2 regions of the Caballeronia sp. Lep1P3 genome follow, and region 2 is predicted to be linked to the other one. Evidence: predicted binding sites of a transcription regulator. Region 2 holds the regulator's gene; the other holds the start of a gene.

Region 1 (8,614 bases), 160 kb from region 2:
CGCTCGACTAATCACGCAGGCGAGACGCAAAACCGTAACACCACCCCGAGCAGCAACGACAAGACCTATATCTTTTGGAGAACCCGATGGACGCCAACCCGTTTGCAAAAATGCAGCGCCTAGGCCGCGCCCTGATGCTGCCGATTGCCGTATTGCCGGTGGCCGGCCTGCTGCTGCGTTTAGGCCAGCCCGATGTCTTCAACATCAAGATGATCGCCGACGCCGGCGACGCCATCTTCTCGAACCTGCCGCTCTTGTTCGCGATCGGCGTGGCGGTCGGCTTCGCGAAGGACAACAACGGCACGGCGGGTCTCGCCGGCGCGATCGGCTATCTGATCGAAACCGCCGTGATGAAGGACATCAACGACAAGCTCAACATGGGCGTGCTGTCGGGGATCGTCGCCGGTATGGTCGCGGGCTATCTCTATAACCGCTACAAAGACATCAAGCTGCCCGAATATCTGGCGTTCTTCGGCGGTAAGCGTTTCGTGCCGATCGTCACGGGCGTCGTGTGTCTCGTGCTCGGCATCGTGTTCGGCTACGTCTGGCAGCCGATTCAGGCGGCCATCGACGCAGCCGGCACCTGGCTCACCACTGCCGGCGCGATCGGCACGTTCGTGTTCGGCGTGCTGAACCGGATTCTGCTCGTGACGGGCCTGCATCACATCATCAATTCGCTCGCGTGGTTCGTGTTCGGCTCGTTCACGCCTCCGGACGGCGGCGCGGTCGTGCACGGCGACCTGCATCGCTTCTTCGCCGGCGACAAGACGGCGGGCGGCTTCATGACCGGCTTCTTCCCGATCATGATGTTCGGCTTGCCGGCCGCATGCCTCGCGATGTTCCACGAAGCGCCGAAGGAGCGCCGCGCGGTCGTCGGCGGCCTGCTGTTCTCGATGGCGCTGACCGCGTTCCTGACGGGCGTGACCGAGCCGATCGAATACAGCTTCATGTTCCTCGCGCCGGTGCTGTACGGCATTCACGCGGTGCTGACGGGCCTGTCGCTCGCGATCTGCTCGGCGCTCGGCATTCACCTGGGCTTCACGTTCTCGGCGGGCGCGATCGACTACGTGCTGAACTACGGCTTGTCGCAGCGCGGCTGGCTCGCGATTCCGATCGGTCTCGTGTACGGCATCGTGTATTACGGCCTGTTCCGCTTCTTCATCCGCAAGTTCAACATGGCGACGCCGGGCCGCGAGCCGGCCACCACCGACGCGCAAACCGACGCCACGCCGGTCGGTGTTCCGGGCGTTGCCGGTGGTTACGCGCCGGCAGCGGCGAACACGCGCGCGGCGAAGTACATCGCGGCGCTGGGCGGCGCGTCGAACCTGACGCTCGTCGATGCCTGCACCACGCGTCTGCGTCTTTCGGTGGCGGATACCGACGCCGTGTCCGAGCCGCAGTTGAAGACTATCGGCGCGCGCGGCGTGCTCAAGCGCGGCAAGACGAACGTGCAGGTCATCATCGGACCGGAAGCGGACTTGATCGCCGATGAAATTCGCGGCGAACTCGAGCATTCGTCGACGCGCGGCGCGACGCCGGCTTCGTCGGCTCCGGCGCAGCCCACGGTGGCGGCGGCAGGCGCCGTCGATCAGACCGCCGGCCCGCTCGATCCGGACCCGCTGCGCTGGCTCGCCGTTTTCGGCGGCGCGACGAACGTCGCTTCCCTCGATGCCGTGGCGCAGACGCGCCTGCGCGTGGTCGTGCGCGACCCTTCGGCGGTCGATAAGCAGCGCCTGTCGCAACTGGATGTGGCGTGGGTATCGGCGGATACGTTCCACATCGTCGTGGGTTCGGCGGCGCAGCGTTATGCGGCTCAGATGGCCACGCGGCTGTCCGGCAACGGCGGCGGCGCGGCACCGATGCCGGCCTGATCCGGCCGAGCGGTCGTTCATGCAGAAACGGCGCCTTCGGGCGCCGTTTTTCTTTTCCGCACGCGGCGGGCAAAGAAAAACCCCGCTGTCTTTCGACAGCGGGGCTCGAAGGTTCCTGCTAAGTCTTGCCTGAAGCGTTACGCGTAGTCGTGCAGCGCGGTGCGCATCTTCTTCATCGCGCTCGCCTCGATCTGGCGAATGCGCTCCGCCGACACGCCGAATTCGTCGGCCAGTTCGTGCAGCGTCTTGCCGCCCGAGCCGTCGTCTTCGACATCCAGCCAGCGCGCCTTGATGATGCGGCGGCTGCGTTCGTCGAGCGATTCGAGCGCGGTCGAGAGGCCGTCGCTTTGCAGCTTGTCGAACTGGCGCGAGGCGATCACGTTCGTCGGCTCGTTATGCGAGTCCGCGAGATAGGCGATAGGCGCGAACGCTTCCTCGCCGTCCTCGACCTGGCCTTCCAGCGCGATGTCGCCGCCGGACAGACGCGTTTCCATCTCCGCGACTTCCTCGCGCTTCACGTTCAGCTCGCTCGCGAGACCTTCGATCTCGCCCGGCGTGAACGCCGCGTGACCGGTCTTGTGGCTGCGCAGGTTGAAGAACAGCTTGCGCTGCGCCTTGGTCGTCGCGACCTTCACCATGCGCCAGTTGCGCAGGATGTACTCGTGAATCTCGGCCTTGATCCAGTGCATCGCGTAGGACACGAGGCGCACGTTTTGCTCCGGGTCGAAGCGCTTCACGGCCTTCATCAGACCGATATTGCCTTCCTGGATCAGGTCCGCGTGCGGCAGGCCGTAGCCCAGATAATTGCGGGCGATCGACACGACGAGACGCAGGTGCGACAGCACCAGTTGCTGCGCCGCGTACAGGCTGCCGTGTTCGCGATATTCGGTGGCGTACTGACGTTCCTCTGCCGGCGACAGCATCGGAATGCGGTTCACTGCTTGTATATAGGAATCGATGTTGCCGATCTGACCGGTCAGCATCGACGACTGTGCGTACGTCAGCGCGCCTGCCGAAGATGCCTTGGCAGGTGCCGCGCCTACAACATTCGGAAGGGTCATCGCATTGGTCACGCTCATAAGCTCCTTTTCAACGTATCGCCTGCTGCCGAACGGCGACAACAGGCCAGTCACGATATTAGCACTCCCGTCAAGTGAGTGCTAAGTGTTAGAGGGCAACGAAATGTGAGAGTTCCCACAAAGCTATCGACTTTGTGAGATTGATAGGCGCGAAGCGCGGTCGATGATGTCGAACTTACCGAAGTGCCCGATAAATTCGAACGAATTACCGTTTTGTTCGTGGCGGCGCGCAATAATTCAATTAAATGCGTCGAGAAAGGGCGATTGTGCAAATATCTGTCAGTCGAAATACAATGCGCCGAACCACCGCTCGGCGGACGTGCAACACAACCCATAAATGGGGCGCTCATGCAGAAAAACAAAGCTCTCTGGCGCAGTTTGTTGTCTCGCGGCGCAATTGCGCTTTCGCTCGGCCTCGCTTCGGCGGCGGCGCACGCCGACCGCTTCGGCCTCCAGATAGCCGGCGGCGTGGCGAACCACGACTTCAAGAAAGCCGACCTCGGCGTCGTCTGGGACCCGGATCTGACGTGGTGGGAGATCGGCGGGTTCCACTTCACGTTGCTTGGCGAAGGCCACGTCGCCTATTGGCACACGAAGGAAAGCAACGCGGTCAATCCGAACGTCTGGGAATTCGGCGTCACGCCGGTCCTGCGCTTCGTGAAGAGTTCCGGCTATATCCGGCCGTTCGTCGAGGCGGGCGTGGGCGTGCGGCTGCTTTCGCACGCGCGCATCACCGAGAACTTCACGGTGTCGTCGGCGTTCCAGTTCGCGGACATGGTCGGCGTCGGCGCGATCTTCGGCGAGAAACAGAATTATCAGGCCGGATTCCGCTTCCAGCATCTCTCGAACGCGAGTATCAAAGAGCCCAATCCTGGTATAAATTTCAGCCAGCTATATCTGCAATACAACTTCTGACGAGGCGCCGGCGCATCGGTTCCTCGACGCAAGGGGAACCGACAGATGCCGGCAAAGACCCTGGAGGCCATCCGCGGCCTCGAGCGCGACCGTTTCCGTGCGATGGTGGAAGGCGACGGCGCGACGCTCGAAGCGTTGCTGGCCGAGAACGTCAGCTACGTCCACACCAACGGCAAGCGCGAAACCAAGCGTCAGTTCATCGACGCCATCACGGCGGGCCGCCGCCGCTACCGCCAGATCGAGATCCAGTCGCAGGACGTGATTCCAGCCGGCCGCGACGGTTGCCTCGTCGCGGGACGCGTGCTGATCGAGATGGAATCGAAGAACGGCGCGCTGCTGTTTCCAATCGCTTACACGGCCATTCACGTTCAGACCGACGGCCAATGGCTGCTGCTCGCTCTGCAGGCGACACGCGTCGCGCTCGAATGACGCGCGCCGCCGGGCGCAGGCTGTCGCGTCAGGCTTCCACCGCCTCGTCCTGCCGCCGGTTCTCCACGATCCGCTTCGAGCGATTGACCGCGCTCACCACCGCATCGACGATCGCGAGCGCCGGATTCGCGTGCACCGCGACGCCGAAGCGCGTCGGTTCGTCGCCGAAGCGGCAGCCGACGAACACCGCCGTATCGCCGCTCGCCGTCAGCGTCGATTCGAACCAGCTCACGCCCGCGCCCACATCGAGACACGAGGCCGCCGCCTGCGCGTAGTGCTCCTCGCTCGCGACGTTCGATGCAGAAGGCATCGCGATGCGCCGTCCGAACGCCGAGAGCGTCGACGCATCGACGCGCGAAACCTCACCGCCCGCATCGAAATATTCGCGCTTGAAGAGGGCGCAGATCGCGTCGCCGGTGATTTCCTCGCCGGATGCGTCGGCGAGCGCCTGCACCGCGTGGCTGAACTCGATCTGCACGCGGCGTGGCGGCGTAAAGCCGAGCCCGCGCTCGAGCAGATACGTCGCGCCGCCCTTGCCGGACTGACTGTTCACGCGAATCACGGCGTCGTAGCTGCGGCCGAGATCGGCGGGATCGATGGGCAAGTACGGCACGTCCCACGGCGTGCCGGGCACGCGCTGCGCGAACCCCTTGCGGATCGCGTCCTGATGCGAACCGGAAAACGCGGTGAATACGAGATCGCCGGCATACGGATGGCGCGGATGCACCGGAAGCCGATTGCAGCGCTCGACGACGCGGCGCACCGCATCAATGTCCGAGAAATCGAGGCCGGGATCGACGCCTTGCGTGTAGAGATTCAGCGCGAGCGTCACGAGATCGACATTGCCCGTGCGCTCGCCGTTGCCGAAGAGACACCCTTCGACGCGTTCGGCGCCCGCGAGCAGCGCCAGCTCGGCCGCGGCGACCGCCGTGCCGCGATCGTTATGCGGATGCACCGACAACACGATGCTGTCGCGAAAGCCGAGATTGCGGTCCATCCACTCGATCTGGTCGGCGAACACATTGGGCGTCGCCGCTTCGACCGTCGCGGGCAGGTTCACGATCATCTTGTGATCGGGCGTCGGACGCCACATTTGCGCGACGGCATCGCAGACTTCGCGCGCGAACGGCAACTCCGTCATGCTGAACGTCTCGGGCGAATACTGGTAAGTCCAGCGCGTGCCGGGCCGCGCCGCCGCGCATTCCTTGATGATGCGCGTGCCTTCGACGGCGAGCGCCTTCACCTCTTCTTTCGACTGATTGAAGACGATCCGTCGGAACGACGGCGCGATCGCGTTGTACAGATGCACGATCACCTTGCCCGCGCCTTCGACCGCCTGGAACGTGCGCTCGATCAGCTCGCGGCGCGACTGCACGAGCACTTCGATGGTCACGTCATCGGGAATGCGCTTCTCGTCGATCAGCGTGCGAACGAAGTCGAAATCCGTCTGCGATGCCGACGGGAACCCCACCTCGATTTCCTTGAACCCCGTCGCGACCAGCATCTCGAAGAATTCGAGCTTGGCGGCAATGCTCATCGGCTCGATCAGCGACTGATTGCCGTCGCGCAGATCGGTGCTCATCCAGACGGGCGCTTTCTCGATCGTGCGGTTCGGCCAGCGGCGGCCTTGCAGACGGACTTGCGGGAACGGACGGTATTTCGCGGCGGGGCTCGGCATCATGATCGTCGGTCTCTCGTAGGACGGTTTGCGTAGCGTCTGCGAGAGCGGCCGTGGCCGGCGGCTGGCCGGCTGCGGCGCGATGCGTCCGATGCGCCGACACGCGCGCGATCCCATTGCGCACCGGCGACGGTGACGCCTGCGACCAACGTGAACGTGCGCGAAGCAGCGTGCATGTGACCCTCGCGTTCTCGTTTCGCGGGATGCGCGAACGGAAAGCTGACGACTACAAGTGTAAGGAAAGGAACTGCGGGAACTGCTGGGAGGACCGCGCGTGCTGGGAAGACCCCGCGACGCACGGCGCTACGTCCGGCGACTTACGCTAGACGTAGCGATAGGGGCCGCGCTAGGCGGCCCGAAATAATTCGGAGGGAGGAAGGCTGGGTGAAACGCATCGGTCCACTTTAAACCAGCGTTGGAGCGCGTGTCAAATGCGTGCGGCGAAGCGCTAGACCGGCTTGCGCACGATATCCGCGATCAGTTCGACCTGACGCGCAACCGCCGGCGGCACGGGCACATCGCCGCGCATCACGTCTTCGATCCAGCGCGCGGTGGTCGCCGCATCGAGTGATTCCGGCAGTTCGATGGCGGGCGCATCCGCCTGCGAACGTTCGGATGAGACGAGCGTTTCGGCGCGGCCGTCGTGAAACCAGTCGATCTGCACCTGACGGCGCGTGTCGGCGACAGCTTCGCCTTCGGTCCCGCGCGCAAGCAGCGCGCCGCCTTGCGCGGCCTCCGGATGCTCGGTGAAAAGCTGCGTCAGGCTGTCGCGATACTCCGGATGCGTATAGTTGACGAGCCTCAGCCCCGGTTCCGCGAACGGCTGAAGAATCTTGACGAGCGTGTGCGTCGAGTTGCGCACGCCCATCACGCGCCGCAGTTCGAGCAAACGTGCGAGCTTGGGCGCGAGCGAGTCGATCGGCGCGAAGGCGAGCCGGCGCGACGCGAGGTTGTCCTCGATTTCATCGCGCGATGCCCTGTGCGGGATGCCGAGTTCCGCGAAGATCTCGGCGCTCGTCACGCGGCTGGGGTCGTCGGCGACGCCGTGCACGAGCACCGGCACGCCCTCGCGCGCGAGCAGGAGCGCGAGCAGCGGCGTCAGGTTCGGTTGCTTGCGCGCGCCGTTATAGCTCGGGATCGACACCGGACGCGCATGTTCGCGGCCTTCCTGAACGTGTAGCGGCTCGAACGAAGCATGCGCTGCCGCGAGCATCGCGGCGAGTTCGGCGGCGGTCTCGCCCTTGACGCGATAGGCGAGCAGCACCGCGCCCAGTTCGATATCGGACACGCGGCCGTCGAGCATGGCCTCGTAGAGCGAGTAGGTGTCGTCGCGGGACAGCGCGCGCGCGCCGTTGGGGCCGCGGCCGATTTCCTTGATATAGCGTGCGCAGGAGAAAGAAGGGGCTGGAATGTCGGTCATCGGATGCGTGCGCGGACGGGGGTTCAGTTCCGGGGTCGTGGGCGGCGCCGTCGCGAGTCGAGAGGCGGGAATGTCTCTGAGTATCGCATTTGAGCGCCGCTTGCAAGCTTCGGCGGCCTTCCGGTGACGAACATCGCGTCGCGCCGGATGCGTCGGCGCGGCGCATGGACCGATTCGCGAAGGCCAGCCGAAAGCTCGCGCGCCCGCGCCGGACAAGGCTCGCCACGATTCGCGCGCGCACGTTACACTCGCTCTTCCGGCCGGCTGCACGTGGGCGCGCGTCGGCGAGCGAATAACATCGGATGGACGTTGCCAGCGAGCGCAGCGTCCGGCCAACAGGAGAACAGGATGACTTACGTGTTTCCCCCGGCGCCGGCAGCGGCCGTGCCGGTTGCGGGTTCCAGCGAGCAGTTTCCCGTGCGCCGCGTCTACTGCGTCGGACGCAACTACGAAGCGCACGCGCGCGAAATGGGCCACGATCCGGATCGCGAGCCGCCTTTCTTCTTCAGCAAGCCCGCCGATGCCGTGCTGTACGTCGCACCCGGCGCGACGGGCGAATTCCCTTATCCGCCGCAGACTAAAAACCTGCACTTCGAGATGGAGCTCGTCGCGGCCATCGGCAAACAGGGCAAGGATATTCCCGCCGGCCAGGCGCTCGACTACGTGTACGGCTACGCGCTCGGCCTCGACATGACGCGTCGCGACCTGCAAGCCGAAGCGAAGAAGCTCGGCCGTCCGTGGGATACCGCGAAAGGCTTCGATCATTCCGCGCCGCTCGGCCCGATCCATCCGGTATCGAAGGTCGGGCATCTGGAAAAAAGCGCGATCTGGCTCACCGTCAACGGAGCGGAAAAGCAGCGCTCGGACATCTCGCAACTGATCTGGTCCGTGGGCGAAACCATCGCCTATCTCTCGACGCTCTTCGAACTCTTTCCCGGCGATCTCATCTTCACCGGCACGCCCGAAGGCGTCGGCGCGGTCGTGAAGGGCGATCTCCTGACGGGCGGCGTGGACGGCATCGGCGAATTCTCAGTGCGCGTCGTATGAAGCTGTACAGCTACTTTCGCAGCTCGGCTGCGTATCGCGTGCGTATCGCGCTGAATCTCAAGGGCCTCGATTACGAATACGAGGCCGTCCATCTTCTGCGCGAAGGCGGCCAGCAACTGAAGCCGGAATATCGCGCGGTCAATCCAGACGGCATCGTGCCGGCGCTCGTCGATGG
Region 2 (8,614 bases):
CTCGATGCGCTGTGCGCGCGCTGCGGCCAAGGTGATGCGCTCGACGAAGCCGCGCTGAAAGCGGCGCTGCGGCGCCTGCGCACGGAAGTCTTCTGCACGGTGATGGAGCGCGATCTGCGCGGCGCGGCCGATGTCGCGGAAGTCACCGGCGCCATGACCGATCTCGCCGAAGTCACCATTCAACGCGCGCTGGCCGTGCTGACAGCGGACCTCGAAGCGCTCTTCGGCGAACCGCGCGGGCCGAACGGCGAGCGGCTGACGCTCGGCGTCGTCGGCATGGGCAAGCTCGGCGGGCGGGAACTGAATGCGTCGTCGGATATCGATCTGATCTTCGTCTACGAAGACGATGGCGAGACCATCGGCGGGAAGCGCTCGCCGCTGCCGACGCAGGAATTCTTCACACGGCTCGGGCGGCGGCTGATCGGCGCGCTTGCCGAGATGACGCAGGACGGCTACGTGTTTCGCGTCGATATGCGGCTGCGTCCGAACGGCGACTCCGGGCCGCTCGTGTGCAGCCTCGGCATGCTCGAGGAATATTTCTACGTGCAGGGCCGCGAGTGGGAACGCTACGCGTGGATCAAGGCGCGGCTCGTCTCCGAGCGCGAGATCGACAGCGCGCAACGGCTCGCGAAACAGCTCGACGCCATCGCGACGCCGTTCGTTTATCGCCGCTATCTGGACTACGGCGTGATCGCGGCGATTCGCGCGCTGCATCAGCAGATTCGGCAGGAAGCGCGGCGGCGCGCGTCCATGCGCCCCGACAAGGCCGACGACATCAAGCTCGGGCGCGGCGGCATCCGCGAGATCGAATTCAGCGCGCAGGTTTTTCAGCTCATTCGCGGCGGGCAGGCGGCGCAGTTTCGCATCCGGCCGACGCTCGCCGTGCTCGACTGCGCGGCGTCGCACGGATTGATCGCGCCTTCCGTGCGCGATGCGCTCTCCGACGCCTATCTCTTTCTGCGCACGGTGGAGCATCGCCTGCAATATCGCAACGACGCGCAGACGCACGCGATGCCGGTCGCGGACGACGAGCGCGCGCTGCTCGCGTCGTCGCTCGGCTTCGCGGACTACGCCGCGCTGATGGCGACGCTCGACGCGCACCGCGAGTTCGTCGAGCAGCAGTTCGACGCGATCTTCGCCGACAAGGTGAGCGGCGAGAACGGCTGCGGCGTCGCGGAGGATTCGGCGGCGTCGTGGATCTGGAGCAGCGCGCTCGCCGACGATTCCGCGCAGGACGAACTCGCCGCGCGCCTCTCGGAGCTTGGGTTCGCGGACCCGTCGCCGGTGCTCGCGCGGCTCACCGCCGTGTGGAATTCGTCGCGCTATGCCGGCTTGCCGGAGCGAAGCCGCGGGCGCTTCGACATCGTCGCGCAGCGGGCGCTCGAAGCGGTGCAGTCCATCGACTCGGCGCGCCGTGGCGACACCATCGCGCGTCTTTTCGATCTGCTCGAAGCGACGGCGAAGCGCGGCGCGTATCTGGCGTTGCTCACGGAATATCCGGCGGCGCTCGACCGCGTGCTGTCGGTGCTCTCGGGGTCGCGCTGGGCGGCGGGCTATCTGATTCGCCACCCGCAATTGCTCGACGAATTGCTCGATGAAGAGGCCATTTCCAGCCCGTTCGACTGGCAGGAATTCAAGCGCTCCCTGCGCGCGCGTCTTGCCGCCGCCGAGGACGCCGAGCATCAGATGGACTTGCTGCGGCACGCGCATCAGGCCGAAGTGTTCCGCATTCTGCTGATCGATCTCGCCGGGCGGCTGACGGTGGAGCATGTCAGCGACCGCCTGTCAGAACTCGCGGACGCGGTGCTCGACGTGACGGTCGAAACCGTGTGGAAGCAGTTCCCCAAGCGCCATCGCGAGACGCCGCGCTTTTCGGTCATCGCATATGGGAAGCTGGGCGGCAAGGAACTGGGCTATGCGTCCGACCTCGATCTCATCTTTCTTTACGACGACCCGGACGACGCCGCCTCCGATATCTACGCGCTCTTCGCGCGCCGCCTCATCACCTGGCTCACGACGGCGACGGGCGCGGGCACGCTCTTCGACGTGGACTTGCGGCTGCGTCCGAACGGCGAATCCGGCTTGCTCGTGACGAATCTCGACTCGTTTCGCCGCTATCAACTGCGCGAGGGCGACGCGGCGAACACCGCGTGGGTGTGGGAGCATCAGGCGCTTTCGCGGGCGCGTTTCAGCGCGGGCGATGCCGGCATCGGCGCGCAATTCGAAGCGATCCGCGCCGACGTGCTCGTCATGGAGCGCGATGCGGCGTCGCTTGCACGCGAGATCGTCGCGATGCGCGAACGCGTGGCGGCGGGGCACCCGAATCGCACCGAACTCTTCGATCTCAAGCACGATCGCGGCGGCATGGTCGATATCGAATTCATCGTGCAGTACTGGGTGTTGCTGCATGCGCGGGAGCATCGCGCGTTCTTGCGCAATGCCGGGAACATCACGCTCCTGAAGATTGCGGCGCAAAGCGGGCTGATTTCCAGCGACGGCGCCGAGGAAATCGGCGCGGCCTACCGGCATTACCGGAAGCTGCAGCACACGCTGCGGCTCGACGGCATGGAGAAGGCGCGCGTCGCGCCGGCTGTCGTGCGACGCGAGCGCGAGGCGGTGACGGGTCTGTGGAGGCGCGTATTCGGCGGCGAGGCGTGAGCCGCGCCGCAACGCCTACGCGGCGAGCATTTCCTTCGCGTGTTTGCGCGTGGTCGCGGTGATTTCCAGACCGCCGAGCATGCGCGCGACTTCCTCGATGCGTTTCGACTTGTCGAGCGGCGTGACGGTGCTGACCGTGCCGCCGGCATCGTCGGAAGACTTCGCCACCTGAAAATGCCGGTCGCCGCGCGCGGCCACTTGCGGCAAATGCGTGACGCACAACACCTGACGGTCGCGCCCGAGTTGATGCAGCAGCCGCCCGACCACTTCCGCGACGCCGCCGCCGATGCCGGTGTCCACTTCGTCGAAGATCAGCGTGGGCGTTGGGCTCGCGGTGCTCGCGATCACGGCGAGCGCCAAGCTGATGCGCGCCAGTTCGCCGCCCGAAGCCACTTTCGCGAGCGGACGCAGCGCGACACCCGCGTGACCGGCGACCCTGAACTCGATTTGCTCCAGCCCGTTCGCGCCGCCTTCCTCGAGCGGCACGAGCGCGACTTCGAAGCTGCCGCCCGCCATCGACAATTCCTGCATGCCTCCGGTGACGGCTTGCGACAGCGCTTTCGCCGCCTTCGCGCGCGCCTTCGAAAGCACCTGCGCTTGCGCCAGATACGCCTTCTTCGCTTTGTCGGCGGCGGCGTTGAGCGCGTCGAGATCGGCGGCGGCGTCGAGTTCGGCAAGCTGACGGCGGCGCAACTCGTGTTCTTCCGGCAGCGATTCCGGTTGAAGGCGGAACTTGCGCGCGGTCGAGTGCAGTTGATCCATGCGCCTTTCGACTTGCGCGAGCCGATCGGGATCGAGTTCGAGCCGCTGCGCGTAATGCGACAGCGAATATGACGCTTCCTGCAGCTGAATTTCGGCGGGTTCGAGCGAGGCGAGCACGTCCCCGAGCGCCGGGTCCATATCCGCGAGGCCGCGCACCTTCGAAATGATCGCGCCGAGCTTGGAGATCATCGCGTCGTCGGATTCGGAAAGGGCGGCAAGCGCGCTTTGCACGCCGTCGATGAGACTTGCCGAATGCGAGAGCCGATGATGCTCCGCGCTCACTTCCTCCCATTCGCCCGGCTGCGGCGCGAGCTTGTCGAATTCGCTCAATTGCCACGCGAGCCGCTCGCGTTCGAGCTGCAGTTCGCGGTCGCGGCTCTGCGCGGCTTCGACGGCCTGCTGCGCCTCGCGCCACGCACGCCATGCGCGATTGACGGCGCTCGCCGTATCGACGAGGCCCGCGTGCGTGTCGAAGAGTTCGCGTTGGGCGTCCGGCCGCATCAATAACTGATGCGCATGCTGGCCGTGAATATCGACGAGCATTTCGCCCACTTCGCGCAACTGCGCGAGCGTGGCCGGCGTGCCGTTGATGAACGCGCGCGAGCGTCCGCCCGAATCGATCACGCGGCGCAGCATGACCGTGTCGCCGTCCTGCGAGAGCGCGTGATCTTCGAGCCAGCGGACGACCTGCGCATACGTGGAAAACTCTGCGGTGATGTCCGCGCGTGCCTCGCCGGTGCGCACGACGCTCGCATCGGCGCGCGCGCCGAGCGTGAGGGCGAGGGCGTCGATTAGGATCGACTTGCCCGCGCCGGTTTCACCCGAAAAGACCGTGAAGCCCGAATCGAATTCGATGTCGAGCGCGGCGACGATGACGAAGTCTCGAATGGAGAGATGACGGAGCATGGACGCTTCGGAAGGGTTCGGCTAGGTTGTGCGGGTCAGACGGACGAGTCCTGCGAAGGATGCTCGTTCCAGTGCAGTTTCTTGCGCAGCGTGGCGTAGGTGCTGTAGCCGACCGGATGCAGCACCGGCACGGTATGACGCGAGCGCCGCACCTCGATCGCGTCGTTCAGTTCGACGGCGGTGAACGATTGCATGTCGAAGTTCACGTTCACGTCGCGCCCGCCGATGATCTGAATGGTGACTTTCGAATCGTCGGGCAGAACGATCGGACGGTTCGAGAGCGAATGCGGCGCAATCGGCACGAGCACGAAGCCCTGCAATTGCGGATGCAGAATCGGCCCTGTGGACGACAGCGCGTAAGCGGTGGAGCCGGTCGGCGTCGCGACGATCAGCCCGTCCGAGCGCTGGTTGTACATGAAGTGGCCGTCCACCGAGACGCGCAGCTCCGCCATGCCGGAAAAGCCGCTGCGATTCACGACGACATCGTTGAAGGCGAGCGCGTGGTAGATCGGCTTGTCGTTGCGCACGATGCGCGCTTCGAGCAGCGTGCGCTCCTCGCGTTCGAACTGGCCCGCGAGCATCTGCGGCACGCGTTCGCGCATTTCCTTGAGCGGGATGTCCGTGATGAAGCCGAGCCGCCCGTGGTTCACGCCGATGAGCGGCGTCCTGTACGGCGCGAGCTGGCGGCCGACGCCGAGCATGGTGCCGTCGCCGCCGAGCACGACGGCGACATCCGCGCGCGCCCCGATCTCGGCGATGGACAACGCCGGGTATTCCGTCACGCCGACGTCTTTCGCGGTGCCGGCTTCGAACACGACGTCGAAGCCCTGGTTCGCAATGTGCTCCGCGAGCGATCGTAGCGGCGCCTCGATACCGGGCGTGTTGGTTCGCCCGACAAGGGCAACGGTCTTGAATTGGCCAATTTCCATGCCGGCATTACACCATAGGTCGAATGCGAAAAGAACGGTTGCGGCGGGCGGCGAGCCGCGTCTGGTTTATCGCTAGAATGGAGCGGACATCGAGCGGTCCGCGCGATCGGCAAGCGGCGCGAGGCTCCCCGAAACGGCTCGAACGAGCGGCCGCGCCCTGACACGTTGCGTTAAAATTTGCCCATGCTAGACCCTCGTGCACAAACCCTCCTGAAAACGTTGATCGAGCGCTACATCGCCGAAGGTCAGCCGGTCGGTTCGCGCACGTTATCACGCCACTCCGGTCTCGAACTCAGTCCCGCCACCATCCGCAACGTGATGTCGGACCTCGAGGACCTGGGCCTCGTCGCCAGTCCGCATACGTCGGCGGGGCGCATTCCCACGCCGCGCGGCTACCGGCTCTTCGTCGACACGATGCTCACCGTCGAGGCGCCGCAGGACGAGGCGATGACCACCGCCGTCAAGACGCGGCTGCAGGGCCAGGAGCCGCAGAAGATTGTCGCGGCGGCGGCGAGCGTGCTGTCGAGCCTGTCGTCGTTCGCGGGTGTGATCCTCACGCCCCGGCGCAGCCACATGTTCAAGCAGATCGAGTTCATGAGGCTGTCGGACAAGCGCATTCTGCTCATCATCGTGACGCCCGAGGGCGACGTCCAGAACCGCATGATGGCGACGCAGCGCGACTACACGCCCGGGCAGCTCACCGAAGCCTCCAATTACATCAACGCGCATTTCGCGGGCCTGTCCTTCGACGAAGTGCGCCGCCGGCTGCGCGAGGAAATCGACCAGATTCGCGGCGACATGACCACGCTGATGCAGGCGGCCGTCGTCGCGAGCACCGCCGAAACCGATCCGGGCGAGACCGTGCTCATTTCCGGCGAGCGCAATCTGCTGGAAGTGGCGGACCTTTCGTCCGACATGGCGCGGCTGCGCAAGCTCTTCGACCTCTTCGACCAGAAGACGAGCCTGCTGCAATTGCTGGACGTGTCGAGCCACGCGCAGGGCGTGCAAATCTTCATCGGCGGCGAGTCGAATCTCGTGCCGATAGAAGAGATGAGCGTCGTCACCGCGCCGTATGAAGTGAATGGAAAGATCGTCGGCACGCTCGGCGTGATCGGCCCGACGCGCATGGCGTACAACCGCGTCATTCCCATCGTCGATATCACCGCGCGCCTCCTTTCGATGTCGCTCAGCCAGCAGTAGCGCAGGCCTGCGGGCATCTTGCCGCGCGGTCCGGCCGCGCGCCACTAGGCCGTTCGGCCGATGATGCGCGCAGAAACGCGCCGCTATAATGGCCTTCACCTTTCGATGACTTCCGGCCGCCTTGCCCTATGCGTTTCGACCTCGAGTTGCCCTCGCAGCCCAGCGCTTCGCATCGCGTCGCAGTGCTGCTGATCAACCTCGGCACGCCGGACGCGCCCACGCCGCGGGCGGTGCGCAAGTATCTGACGCAGTTCCTGTCCGATCCGCGTGTCGTCGAAATTCCGGCTTTGATATGGCAAGTCATCTTGCGCGGCGCGATTCTTCCGTTTCGCGCTCGCGCATCTGCCAGGAAGTACGCGCAGGTCTGGATGGCGGAAGGCTCGCCGCTGCGCGTCTATACGGAGCGGCAGGTCGAGGCGTTGCGGCGGCTTTTCGCGGCGAATGATTATCAGGTGATCGTCGATTACGCGATGCGCTACGGTACGCCCGGCATCGGCGCGATGCTCAATCAACTGAAGCTCGAAGGCGCCGAGCGCATTCTGCTTCTGCCGATGTATCCGCAGTACTCGTCGTCGACCACGGCCACCGCCTTCGACGACGCCTTCACCGCGCTCAAGCGCGTGCGCAATCAGCCGGAAATTCGCACCATTCGCCATTACGCGGATCATCCGGCGTACATCGCGGCGCTCGCGGAACAGGTGCGCGAGTATTGGCGGCTGCACGGTCAGCCCGATTTCGCCGCCGGCGACAAACTCGTTTTGAGCTTTCACGGCGTGCCCAAGCGCACGATGGACCTGGGCGATCCTTACCACGACCAATGTCAGCTGACGGGATCGCTCCTCGCGTCGGCGCTCGGGCTCACGCCGGTGGAATGCCGCGTGACGTTTCAGTCGCGCTTTGGCCGCGCGGAATGGCTCCAGCCGTACACCGCGCCGACGCTCGCGGAACTCGGCGCGGGCGGCGTCGCGCGCGTGGACGTGTTCTGCCCCGGCTTCACGGCGGACTGCCTGGAGACGATCGAGGAAATCGGCATGGAAGTGCGCGATGAGTTTCTGAAGGCGGGCGGCAAGCATTTTCACCGCATTCCGTGCCTGAACGCGTCGCCGGCGTGGATCAAGGCGATCGGCGAGATCGCGGCACAACATCTGCAAGGATGGCCGGTGCAGGCCGCGCAACCGGCAACGGTCGCGGCCTGAATTTCGGCCCTGTCTGCCAAGCTGCAAGAGATTCACGATGAACTACAAGATTTCGACGGAACCCGGCGCGCGTCTGCGCATCGACAAGTGGTTATGGGCGGCGCGTTTCTTCAAGACGCGGTCGCTTGCGAGCGATGCGGTCGAAAAAGGCCGCGTGAAAATCGGTGGCGCGAACGTGAAACCGTCGAAGGACGTGCGCGTGGGCGATATCGTCGAGATCGATATCGAGCGGATCGTGTGGCAAGTGCAAGTGCTCCGAATCTGCGATGTGCGCGGCCCCGCGCCGGTCGCGCAGACGCTCTATTCCGAAACCGACGAAGGGCGCACGAAGCGGCTCGCCGAAGCGGAGCGGCGCAAGACCTACCGCGAGCCGGCGGCCGGCATGCAAGGCAGGCCGACGAAGCGGGACCGCCGCGTCATCGACAAATTTTCAGGTTCGGATTGAAGAATTCTTCGACTGTCGCGTGAACGCCGCCGTACTCGGTGGTACGGGCGGTCAGTGCGCCGGACATGCAGATGGTGGTGGTTCCCGCGACGAGTACCAGGGCGACCACCGCGATGACAAAGGTCAGTTTCATGGCACCCCCGCGAGCGGGCTGGGCGGTCGGAGGACCGCACGAGGATCAGGAAACGGGCAAGGCGTAAGCGGTTTGAAGCATTCGTAGGATTAGGGTTAACGTGTCTCCTGCGGTGCTTCTTCGAAGTGTAGGCGAGCGGCCGCATTCCCTCAATCTCATTTCGTTCGATGCGACGAAACGTCCGTTACCGCGTATTTCCCGCAACGCACCGATGGCACACTGGACGCGCAAATTTCGTCGGACAAAGCCTTGAAAACGTGTCCGTAGCCCCAATTTCGGCGGCTAGTGCGAGAAGCGTGGCGACCGGAACCGGGCGAGCGCTTCGTATCCCATCCACTCACAGCAATAACATTCAGCGACATGGAAAACACGCAAGAGAATTCAG

What was found. Region 2 encodes HrcA, which represses chaperone genes, less so after heat shock. Its sites were predicted from a motif close to TTAGCACTCNNNNNNNNNGAGTGCTAA; they were not measured.
Region 1: rpoH (RNA polymerase sigma factor RpoH) is a predicted target of HrcA. The motif match lies at 3,009-3,035, and genes of this name have one in related genera.

What each region holds. Positions count from the first base shown of each region.
Region 1 covers NZ_CP084265.1:2,827,965-2,836,578, reverse strand. The annotation lists gene ptsP (phosphoenolpyruvate--protein phosphotransferase) at 1-11, shown strand, start outside; gene nagE (N-acetylglucosamine-specific PTS transporter subunit IIBC) at 87-1,871, shown strand; gene rpoH (RNA polymerase sigma factor RpoH) at 2,009-2,944, opposite strand; gene LDZ27_RS13255 (acyloxyacyl hydrolase) at 3,299-3,865, shown strand; gene LDZ27_RS13250 (nuclear transport factor 2 family protein) at 3,911-4,294, shown strand; gene leuA (2-isopropylmalate synthase) at 4,323-5,975, opposite strand; gene ybiB (DNA-binding protein YbiB) at 6,421-7,392, opposite strand; gene LDZ27_RS13235 (fumarylacetoacetate hydrolase family protein) at 7,741-8,439, shown strand; gene maiA (maleylacetoacetate isomerase) at 8,436-8,614, shown strand, end outside.
Region 2 covers NZ_CP084265.1:2,663,770-2,672,383, reverse strand. The annotation lists gene glnE (bifunctional [glutamate--ammonia ligase]-adenylyl-L-tyrosine phosphorylase/[glutamate--ammonia-ligase] adenylyltransferase) at 1-2,658, shown strand, start outside; gene recN (DNA repair protein RecN) at 2,674-4,326, opposite strand; gene LDZ27_RS12490 (NAD kinase) at 4,362-5,255, opposite strand; gene hrcA (heat-inducible transcriptional repressor HrcA) at 5,439-6,455, shown strand; gene hemH (ferrochelatase) at 6,584-7,651, shown strand; gene LDZ27_RS12475 (RNA-binding S4 domain-containing protein) at 7,689-8,096, shown strand; gene LDZ27_RS12470 (hypothetical protein) at 8,068-8,229, opposite strand; gene grpE (nucleotide exchange factor GrpE) at 8,590-8,614, shown strand, end outside.